Regions from separate parts of the Acidovorax sp. FHTAMBA genome, predicted to be linked through region 4. Evidence: predicted binding sites of a transcription regulator. Region 4 holds the regulator's gene; each other region holds the start of a gene.

Region 1 (2,200 bases), 1.4 Mb from region 4:
TCATCAGCGGATCGGGGAAGCGGGCTTCCACGCGGCGGCCCTTGGGGTTGGCCACGTAAGGGATGCGGATCGAGGCAGAACGGTTCTTGGCCGAGTAGGCCAGCTTCACCGGGGCTTCGAAGTGGGGCACCAGGCGCTTGTAGCTGTTGGTACCGGGGTTGGTGATGGCATTGAGGGCACGGGCGTGCTTGATGATGCCGCCGATGTAGTACAGGGCGAAGTCGCTCAGGCCGGCATAGCCGTCGCCAGCGAACAGGTTCTTGCCATCCTTCCATACCGACTGGTGCACGTGCATGCCCGAACCGTTGTCGCCGTGGTAGGGCTTGGGCATGAACGTTGCCGTCTTGCCGTAGGCGTTGGCCACGTTATGGATGACGTACTTTTGCAGCATGGTCCAGTCTGCGCGCTCTACCAGCGTGCTGAACTTGGTACCGATTTCGTTCTGGCCAGCGCCCGCCACTTCGTGGTGGAACACTTCGACCGGAATGCCCAGGGATTCGAGGATCAGCGACATCTCAGCGCGCATGTCCTGCGTGCTGTCCACAGGTGGCACGGGGAAATAACCACCCTTGACCGTGGGACGGTGCCCACGGTTGCCACCTTCGAGCTTGGCGCCTGTGTTCCAGGGTGCTTCGTACTCTTCAATTTCGTAGAAGGTGTTGTTGGGCTCCGTGCTCCAGCGCACACCGTCAAAGATGAAGAATTCTGGCTCGGGGCCGAAGAAGGCGGTATCACCCAGACCGGAAGCCTTCAGGTACGCTTCGGCGCGCTTGGCCACCGAGCGCGGATCACGGTCATACGCCTTGCCATCGCTGGGTTCGATCACGTCGCAGGTCAGGATCAGCGTGGTTTCTTCAAAGAACGGATCGATGTTGGCGGAGCTTGGATCGGGGATCAGTTGCATGTCGGAGGCTTCAATACCCTTCCAGCCAGCGATCGACGAGCCGTCGAACGCATGGCCCGAAATGAACTTGTCTTCGTCAAAGTGCGAGACGGGCACCGTGGTGTGGTGCTGCTTGCCACGGGTATCGGTAAAGCGGAAGTCCACGAACTTGACTTCGTTTTCCTTCACCATCTTCATCACGTCTGCAACGGTCTTGGCCATCAGGTTCTCCTGGGTAAAGCGCTTGTTGAAAAAAGAGTTTGTAGAGACAAAAGCAGTTTGCGTGCCAGCTGGGTGCAAGAGCCGCACTATGTAGGAGCACAGTGGAGTTCAGGTTAGCTGCGCGCACCACACATCGCACCAATAGAGTGCATGGGGTGAGGAAAAACTGAGTCTCACATTTCCCGCACCAATTCCGGGCCCAAGTTTGCACCAAACTCGTGCAGCCCGGTTTTCAGCGCCGTCCACGCCGCCGGCACCAACGCTGCAGGCCCCTTGACGCCCAACTCAATGTGCCGCCCATGTTGCGGGTGATCCACACTGGGCAGGCTGAAAACCCGGATGCCGGGATGGGACAGCTCAATACGCTCCATGAGGGGTGTCAATGCAGCCTCCATGGCAGCATATACCACCACCGAATGCTCGGTTTGGGGCGTGCGGTTGAAGAAAGACGCGTAGTGATGGTCCAGCACCCATTCCACCATCGGCCAGGCCATGACGGGAAAGCCGGGCAGGAAATGCACGGACCCACCCCCACTCCCTTGGGAACTGAAGCCCGGAATCTTGTTGTACGGGTTGGGAATGATTTGCGCGCCTTCCGGAAACATCCCCATGTTGAGCCGGTGGACGTTGTCCGGCCGGTCGGGTTCATACGCCACACCCTGCTCGCGCGCAACGTCCTGCATGCGTTCACGGATCAGGGATTCAGCCTCGGGGTGCAATGCCAGCCCCCGACCCAGTGCGCGCGCTGCGCATTGGCGGGTGTGGTCATCAGGGGTGGCGCCAATGCCGCCGCACGAGAACACCACATCGCCCGACGCGAACGCGCGCTCCAGCGTGGCGGTAATGCGATCCGGGTTGTCTCCCACATAGTCGGCATAGTCCAGCGAAAGGCCGCGCGCAGACAGCAGTTCGATGACTTTGGGCATGTGTTTGTCAGAGCGCTTGCCCGAGAGGATCTCGTCGCCCACGATGATCAGGCCGAAGGAGGGGTTCATGGTGCAGAGGCAGGGGTGGAGGAAGCTTCGGGGGCCGCAAGCGCTGCAGGGGGCGTGAGCCCGGTCATAGCCACGGGTTCGGCCTGTGACGCGCGCGGGG
Region 2 (2,200 bases), 140 kb from region 4:
CGGCATCTGAACTGGTCGCCAATCGGACTCCCACCAACTTGGGGCCGGTGAAACTCAGGCGTTGCAACGGTGCTGAGGCCAGATGCAGCTGATCTAGGTTAATGTCTGGAACGCTAACGATTCGAAACCTGTCGCCTTCAAACGCAATCCAGACTGGTCTGGCATTCATCAGGCTTGATACTCCATAACCTAATGCAGAAATTTGAATCAGACCGATTGCTGCCAAATCTCGCCACAGCTCTGATTTTGGCTTTTTCTGATCAAAAACTATGAATGTTAATAGTGGTCCACATATAACATCAACGGTCATCACAAGCAGAAAAATCTCCCGCCCTCTAGCCAACTCATCGAAGGGAGAAGGGTACCAGAAACCAAATACCAAAGCCGCGCATAATACTGCAATGGCAATGCTCAGGAATAGGTGGGTAGCCGACGCTTTGAGAGCTGTCTTAAATCGAGTACGAAAAAACATATAAAAAAGGGCGCCGAGGCGCCCTTCGATAAGCGGTAGCTGAGATTATTTGCACTCGGCAGGGGCAAACCGAGCCGGAAGCGTACCAGCGGTTTGACCAACCGCCAACGGTGTTGCACCGACAGCAGCACAACGCCACTTAGCGGAATCTGCTGGTGGTGTAAAGGTTGCTGTACCAACAGGCAATGCGGTACCTGGCAGAGCGGCGCCCAAATAAGGCATGAGGGTCAGTGTACCGTTGCCTGCGTTAGCTGTGGTGGTAACGGTAATCAAACCAGTAGCAGGAGCAATAGTTACGCTAGTCAAATTCCGCGAAGCGGTTGGCGAAGTAAAGCCCAAGTTGTAACCTTGAGCAGATGCATTCGGGTTGCCAGAAGACAAAACATCCGCAACGTTAATTTTGGCCGCAGAAGCGGCTACGAGACCTTCAGTGACGCGAGCACGCACTGTGTAGTCTTGGTAGGCAGGTAGAGCCACAGCTGCCAAGATGCCAATAATCGCCACCACGATCATCAGTTCGATCAGGGTAAAACCTTGTTGCAGGGTACGCTTCATAAAATTCTCCTAGGAGCAGTTTGCATGTGAACACCTGTCGAACAATTCTTCAGGTTGCCAACCTATAAGCAGTTTGCGTGCCACCTTCCTTTCACTGCGTTTGCCCCCCCCGAAGCTTGCTTGCTTTGCTATCCCCTGGCCACAAAGTGCTGCAGTTGCTGCTTATGACAATTTTGTTCCATCATCATTGTCATTTACGGCATTTTGTTACAACTCGAAAATCTGCCCTGCTTCTAACCACCGTATGTCGTGCGCTCCGCCCCCGTCAAGCAGCGGCACTACATCGAACTGTCGAATCTCATCCATGATAAGTGCCGTTTCAGATGGCTTGGTGTGGGTTATGTAAATGGGAAAGGCTCGGTCTGCACGAAGCTGCGAGAGTTCTTGAGCGAGGGTGCTCGGTGAGAGATGCAGGCTCTTTGCTGCAAGTTGGCTCTCCCGGTTGCTGAAAGCCGTTTCAACAACCAGAAGAGATACCGGCACGGAGTTCACCCATGCCCAGAAGGCAGGGTTTTTGCCGGTGTCACCGCTGAAGACCCACCAGCCGGTGCCCCCACGGATTGCATATCCAACTGCTGGAACCGTATGTAATGCAGGCAGTGCCTCCACAAGTCGTGCCCCAATCGTTATCTGCTGGTTCACTGCAAGAGGGGCGTATTGAAGAAGCGGTTGAGCTGCGGTGGGGATGGTGCTGAAGTCCGGCCAGATAATGTTGTTAAACACATGGGCTTGCAGCGCTGCGATCGTTTCTGGCAGGGCATAGACCATCACTGGTGTAGCGCGCAGCGATGACACCGCATCCAGCATCAGTGGCAGCGCTGCAATATGGTCCAGGTGCGAATGGGTGAGAAACACATGGTCGATCTTGCGCATCTCGTCCAAGGTAAGGTCGCCAACGCCTGTACCCGCATCGACCAAGATGTTGGCATCGACAAGGAACGAGGTGGTCCGGCAGTCTTTGGCGATGGCGCCGGAGCAGCCCAGCACGCGAACCTTCATGGGCCAACCTGTCTATTTGGTGTCGAAATTGGTGGCGCCGTCCCATTCTGGATCGACGGCCTGCCCCTGGAGGGTTTGTACACGGGCGGCATACAGTTCGTAGAGGGTGGAGGGCGCGGTAGTTTGCTGTAAGTTCACCAGCAGTTTGCCGCATTGTGCCCAGTCCTGGGCGCG
Region 3 (2,200 bases), 1.1 Mb from region 4:
ACGGGCAGGTGCTGTGCGCGGAGGGACTCGTCCTGCAGCGTGGCCTCCAGCGCGCCCTGCACACGCACCACCAGGGCCGTGAGGTTGTCGGTACTGCCCCGGCGCAGTGCGGCCTGGGTCAGCGATTCGCTCAGCGCCTGGGCGGTCAGCGTGTCTTGGCGCAGCAGCTGCCGCAGCTCCCGCTCGGGCAGGCTGCCGTGCACGCCATCGGACAGCAGCACCAGCAGATCGCCGCTGTGCAGCTCGCCCTGGCTGTAGTCCACCACCACGTGGTCATCCAGCCCCATGGCACGGGTGAGCTGGTGCGCCAGGTCACGCTGCGCCATCACATGGTCGGTGGTCAGCAGCTGCAGCCGGCCGCCGCGCAGCAGGTAGGCGCGCGTGTCGCCCACATGCGCCAGCGTGTACGACTGGCCGCGCAGCACGATGGCGGTGAGTGTGGTCAGCCCCACGGCGGGCTGGCGGCGCCGGTTCATGGACGCGAGCCAGCCGTTGTGGGCGAACAGGATGCGGTCCAGCGCCACGGTGGTGTCCCAGGTGTCGGGCGTGGCGAAGTAGTCGCTCACCAGCGTGTGCACCGTGGTCTGGGCGGCTTCGCGGCCGTTGCCTCCCGTGCTCACGCCGTCGGCAATGGCGGCCACGGCGCCCCGGTCGCGGTCACGCCCCTGGCCCACCACCAGCGCGGCAAAGTCCTCGTTCACGTCTTTGCGCCCGGCCAGCGAGGTCTGCCCGTAGTCCAGTTCAAAACTCATGCACCAGCTCCATGCAGGTTCCGTGCCCAAGGTGGTGCGTTCAACCGCACAGTGCGCGCCCGCCCCGTGCCGGACGCCATCAGCAGCCCCCATGGGCAGCCCCGGCGGCTGCCTGCGCCCCACGCCGGTGCACCTGCTCTGGCACGGCCATTGCTAGAACCTGCATAACGGCCCGCAAGGGCCCTGCAACCCCCCCGTGCAACGGCGCATGGAGGGGCTGCAAGGACGAAGGCGTCCCCACATGCGTTTCGAAATCACATCGAAGCCGCATCGTGTGGACGCCTTTTTTGTTTTTCGCATCGCCCCGGCGATGGACCGACGGAGTTAGCCACGATGAAAAAGCTCAAACTGGTGATGGTGGGGAACGGCATGGCCGGTGTGCGTACGCTGGAAGAGCTGCTCAAGATTGCCCCCGATCTGTATGACATCACGGTGTTCGGCGCCGAGCCGCACCCCAACTACAACCGCATTCTGCTGTCGCCCGTGCTGGCGGGCGAGCAGACGATTGACGAGATCATCCTCAACGACTGGCAGTGGTACGCCGACAACCACATCACGCTGCACACCGGCTTTACCGTGACCGACGTGGACCGTGTGCGCCGCGTGGTCACCGCTACCAGCAAGGATGGTGATGTGATCACCGCCGAGTACGACCGCCTCATCATGGCCACGGGCTCCAACCCGTTCATCCTGCCCGTGCCCGGCAAAGACCTGAAGGGCGTGCTGGCCTACCGCGACATTGCCGACACGCAGGCCATGATCGACGCAGCCGCCATGTACAAGCACGCGGTGGTCATCGGCGGCGGCCTGCTGGGCCTGGAGGCCGCCAATGGCCTCATGAAGCGCGGCATGACAGTGAGCGTGGTGCACGTGATGCCGTCGCTGATGGAGCGCCAGCTGGACGACGTGGCGGGCAAGATGCTGCAAAAGTCGCTGGAAGACCGCGGCATGCAGTTCTTGATGGGTGCACAGACGCAAGAGCTGGTGGGCAGCGCCGACGGGCGCGTGGCCAGCGTCAGGTTCAAGGATGGCACCGAGGTACCCGCCGACCTGGTGGTAATGGCCGTAGGCATCCGCCCCAACACGCAACTCGCCGAAAAGATGCGCCTGCACGTGAACCGCGGCATTGTCGTGAGCGACACGCTGCAGACCACCACCGACGCCCGCATTTATGCCGTGGGCGAATGCGCGGCACACCGGGGCATTGCCTATGGCCTGGTGGCCCCGCTGTTCGAGCAGGGCAAAGTGCTGGCCAACCACCTGGCCGAATTCGGCATCGGCCGCTACCAGGGCTCACTCACCTCCACCAAGCTCAAGGTCACGGGCATTGATCTGTTTTCGGCCGGCGACTTCCAGGGCGGCGACAACACCGAAGAGATCGTGATGAGCGACCCCTTTGGCGGTGTGTACAAAAAGCTGGTCATCAAGGACGACAAGCTGATCGGCGC
Region 4 (2,200 bases):
CATCAGCGATGGCCGCGTGCTGGCGCAGGGCACGCCGTCCGAGATCGTGGACAACGCCGAAGTACGCCGCGTGTACCTCGGCGAACACTTCAGGATGTAGACATGGCCCCCACGCTTGTCACTTCGTGTAATGCGCTGCCCCCCGAGGGGGCCTTCGCGCCTTGGGGCGGCCCGGCGGCGCTCAATCAATGAAGCCTGGACTGTCGCTGCGCGTCTCGCAGCACCTTGCATTGACTCCCCAGCTCCAGCAGTCCATCCGGCTGCTGCAGTTGTCCACGCTCGAACTCTCGCAGGAAGTCGAGCAGATGCTCGACGAAAACCCGTTCCTTGAGCGCAATGCCGACGAAGCACCGCGCGAGGAGTTTGGCCTGGAAGCCGCCGACACGCCCGCACAGGCCGACGACTACAGCGTCGACGATGCTATGTTTTCAGGAGCTGTCAGTGCAAGCGGTACTAGCGCTGAGAGCCAAAACGAGGCTGAAATCCCCAGTGCAGGTGCCGACGAGCCCGACTGGAGCGGCGACGGCACGGTAGAGATGGCGCCCAACGACGCCGAGTGGGGTGGCGACGCCCCGGCGCGCACCCGCAACGATGCGGAAGGGGACGAGGCCGACGCCACCGAGCTGGCCCGAACGCACGAGTCGCTCACCGCCTTTTTGCACCGCCAGGCGCTGTCGCTGCGGCTGTCCGAAGTGGACACGGCCGCGCTGCGTTTTCTCATCGAATCGCTGAACGACGATGGCTACCTTGAAGAGTCGCTCGAAGAGCTGGCCATCAGCCTGGCAGGGCCCGAAGACCTGGAGCAGATCGAGGAACTGGTGCACCGCTTCACGGTGGCCCAGCGCCTGCTGCAAAGCCTGGAACCCGTGGGCGTGGGTGCGCGCAACCTGGCCGAGTGCCTCACCCTGCAGCTCACCGCCCTGGCGGCCGACGAAGACAGCGACGCCGACCCCGACACCGTGCAGACCGCGCTGCGCATCTGCCAGCAGCCGCTGGAGATGCTGGCCCGCCGCGACATCCGCCGCCTGACGCAGCTGTGTGGCGATGGCGAAGAGCGCACCCGCGCCGCCATGGCCCTCATCGCCCGCCTGGAGCCCCGCCCCGGGCGCCGCTTTGCGGATGTGGAGCGCAACATCATCATTCCCGATGTGATCGTGCGCAAAGCCGGGCGCGAAGGCTCGCAGCGGGGCCGCGATGGCCAGCACAACTTCATCGTCAGCCTCAACCCCGACGTGATGCCCCGCCTGCGCGTGCACGACATCTATGCCGGTGCGTTGCGCGGCCACAAGGGCGGCGAGGGCCACCAGGGCATGCAGCAGCGCCTGCAAGAGGCGCGCTGGTTCATCAAGAACATCCAGCAGCGTTTTGACACCATATTGCGCGTCTCGCGCGCCATCGTGGAGCGGCAAAAAAACTTCTTCACCCATGGCGAGCTGGCCATGCGCCCGCTGGTGCTGCGCGACATCGCCGACGAACTGGGCCTGCACGAGTCCACCATCAGCCGCGTGACCACGGCCAAATACATGGCCACGCCGATCGGCACCTACGAGCTCAAGTACTTCTTTGGCTCGGGCCTGGGCACCGAAACCGGTGGCAATGCATCCAGCACGGCGGTGCGCGCCCTCATCAAGCAGTTTGTCGCCGCCGAGAACCCCGCCAAGCCGCTGTCCGACAGCCAGATCGCCGAGATGCTCAAGGAGCAGGGCATCGAGTGCGCACGCCGCACCGTGGCCAAGTACCGCGAGGCGCTCAAGATCGCGCCGGCCAATCTGCGCAAGGCGCTGTAGGGTCACCGCCAGGGTGCGCCTGGCTCGCCCTGTTTGATTTTTTGTTTATCTACCCGCTGCCCCACCATGGCCCGCATCGTCTTTGACCTCCCCCCGCACTTCGGCTTTGCCACCGAGCTGCAGATCTACATCAGCCACGTCAACCAGGGCGGGCACCTGGACAACGCGCAGCTGCTCACGCTGGTGTCCGAGGCGCGTGTGCGGTTCTTCCAGTCGCTGGGCTACCCCGAGGCCGATGTGGGCGGCCTGTCCATCGTGGTGGGTGACATCGTGGCGCAGTACAAGTCCGAAGGTTTCCATGGCGAGACCATGCGGGTGGAGATGGCGCCAGCCGATTTCAACCGCTACGGCTTTGACCTGGTGTTCTGCATGACCGAAAAAACCTCCGACCGCGAGGTGGCGCGCGGCAAGAT

Evidence for each region. Region 4 encodes sigma-54, which starts transcription at its own class of promoters, with help from an activator protein. Its sites were predicted from a motif close to TGGCANGNAANCTGCTTT; they were not measured.
Region 1: the regulator sigma-54 is predicted to act here: its motif matches at 1,155-1,172, upstream of glnA (type I glutamate--ammonia ligase).
Region 2: the regulator sigma-54 is predicted to act here: its motif matches at 1,093-1,110, upstream of AAFF19_RS00470 (pilin).
Region 3: the regulator sigma-54 is predicted to act here: its motif matches at 892-909, upstream of nirB (nitrite reductase large subunit NirB).

The regions. Positions count from the first base shown of each region.
Region 1 covers NZ_CP152407.1:3,369,787-3,371,986, forward strand. Annotated here, with positions in the region: gene glnA (type I glutamate--ammonia ligase) at 1-1,105, opposite strand, end outside; gene AAFF19_RS15795 (molybdopterin-binding protein) at 1,279-2,100, opposite strand; gene AAFF19_RS15800 (EI24 domain-containing protein) at 2,097-2,200, opposite strand, start outside.
Region 2 covers NZ_CP152407.1:107,553-109,752, forward strand. Annotated here, with positions in the region: gene tfpZ (TfpX/TfpZ family type IV pilin accessory protein) at 1-472, opposite strand, end outside; gene AAFF19_RS00470 (pilin) at 518-1,027, opposite strand; gene AAFF19_RS00475 (3',5'-cyclic-nucleotide phosphodiesterase) at 1,235-2,026, opposite strand; partial or broken gene AAFF19_RS00480 (adenylate/guanylate cyclase domain-containing protein) at 2,039-2,200, opposite strand, start outside.
Region 3 covers NZ_CP152407.1:3,622,358-3,624,557, forward strand. Annotated here, with positions in the region: gene AAFF19_RS16965 (bifunctional protein-serine/threonine kinase/phosphatase) at 1-752, opposite strand, end outside; gene nirB (nitrite reductase large subunit NirB) at 1,086-2,200, shown strand, end outside.
Region 4 covers NZ_CP152407.1:4,723,778-4,725,977, reverse strand. Annotated here, with positions in the region: gene lptB (LPS export ABC transporter ATP-binding protein) at 1-100, shown strand, start outside; gene AAFF19_RS22120 (RNA polymerase factor sigma-54) at 189-1,787, shown strand; gene AAFF19_RS22115 (thioesterase family protein) at 1,854-2,200, shown strand, end outside.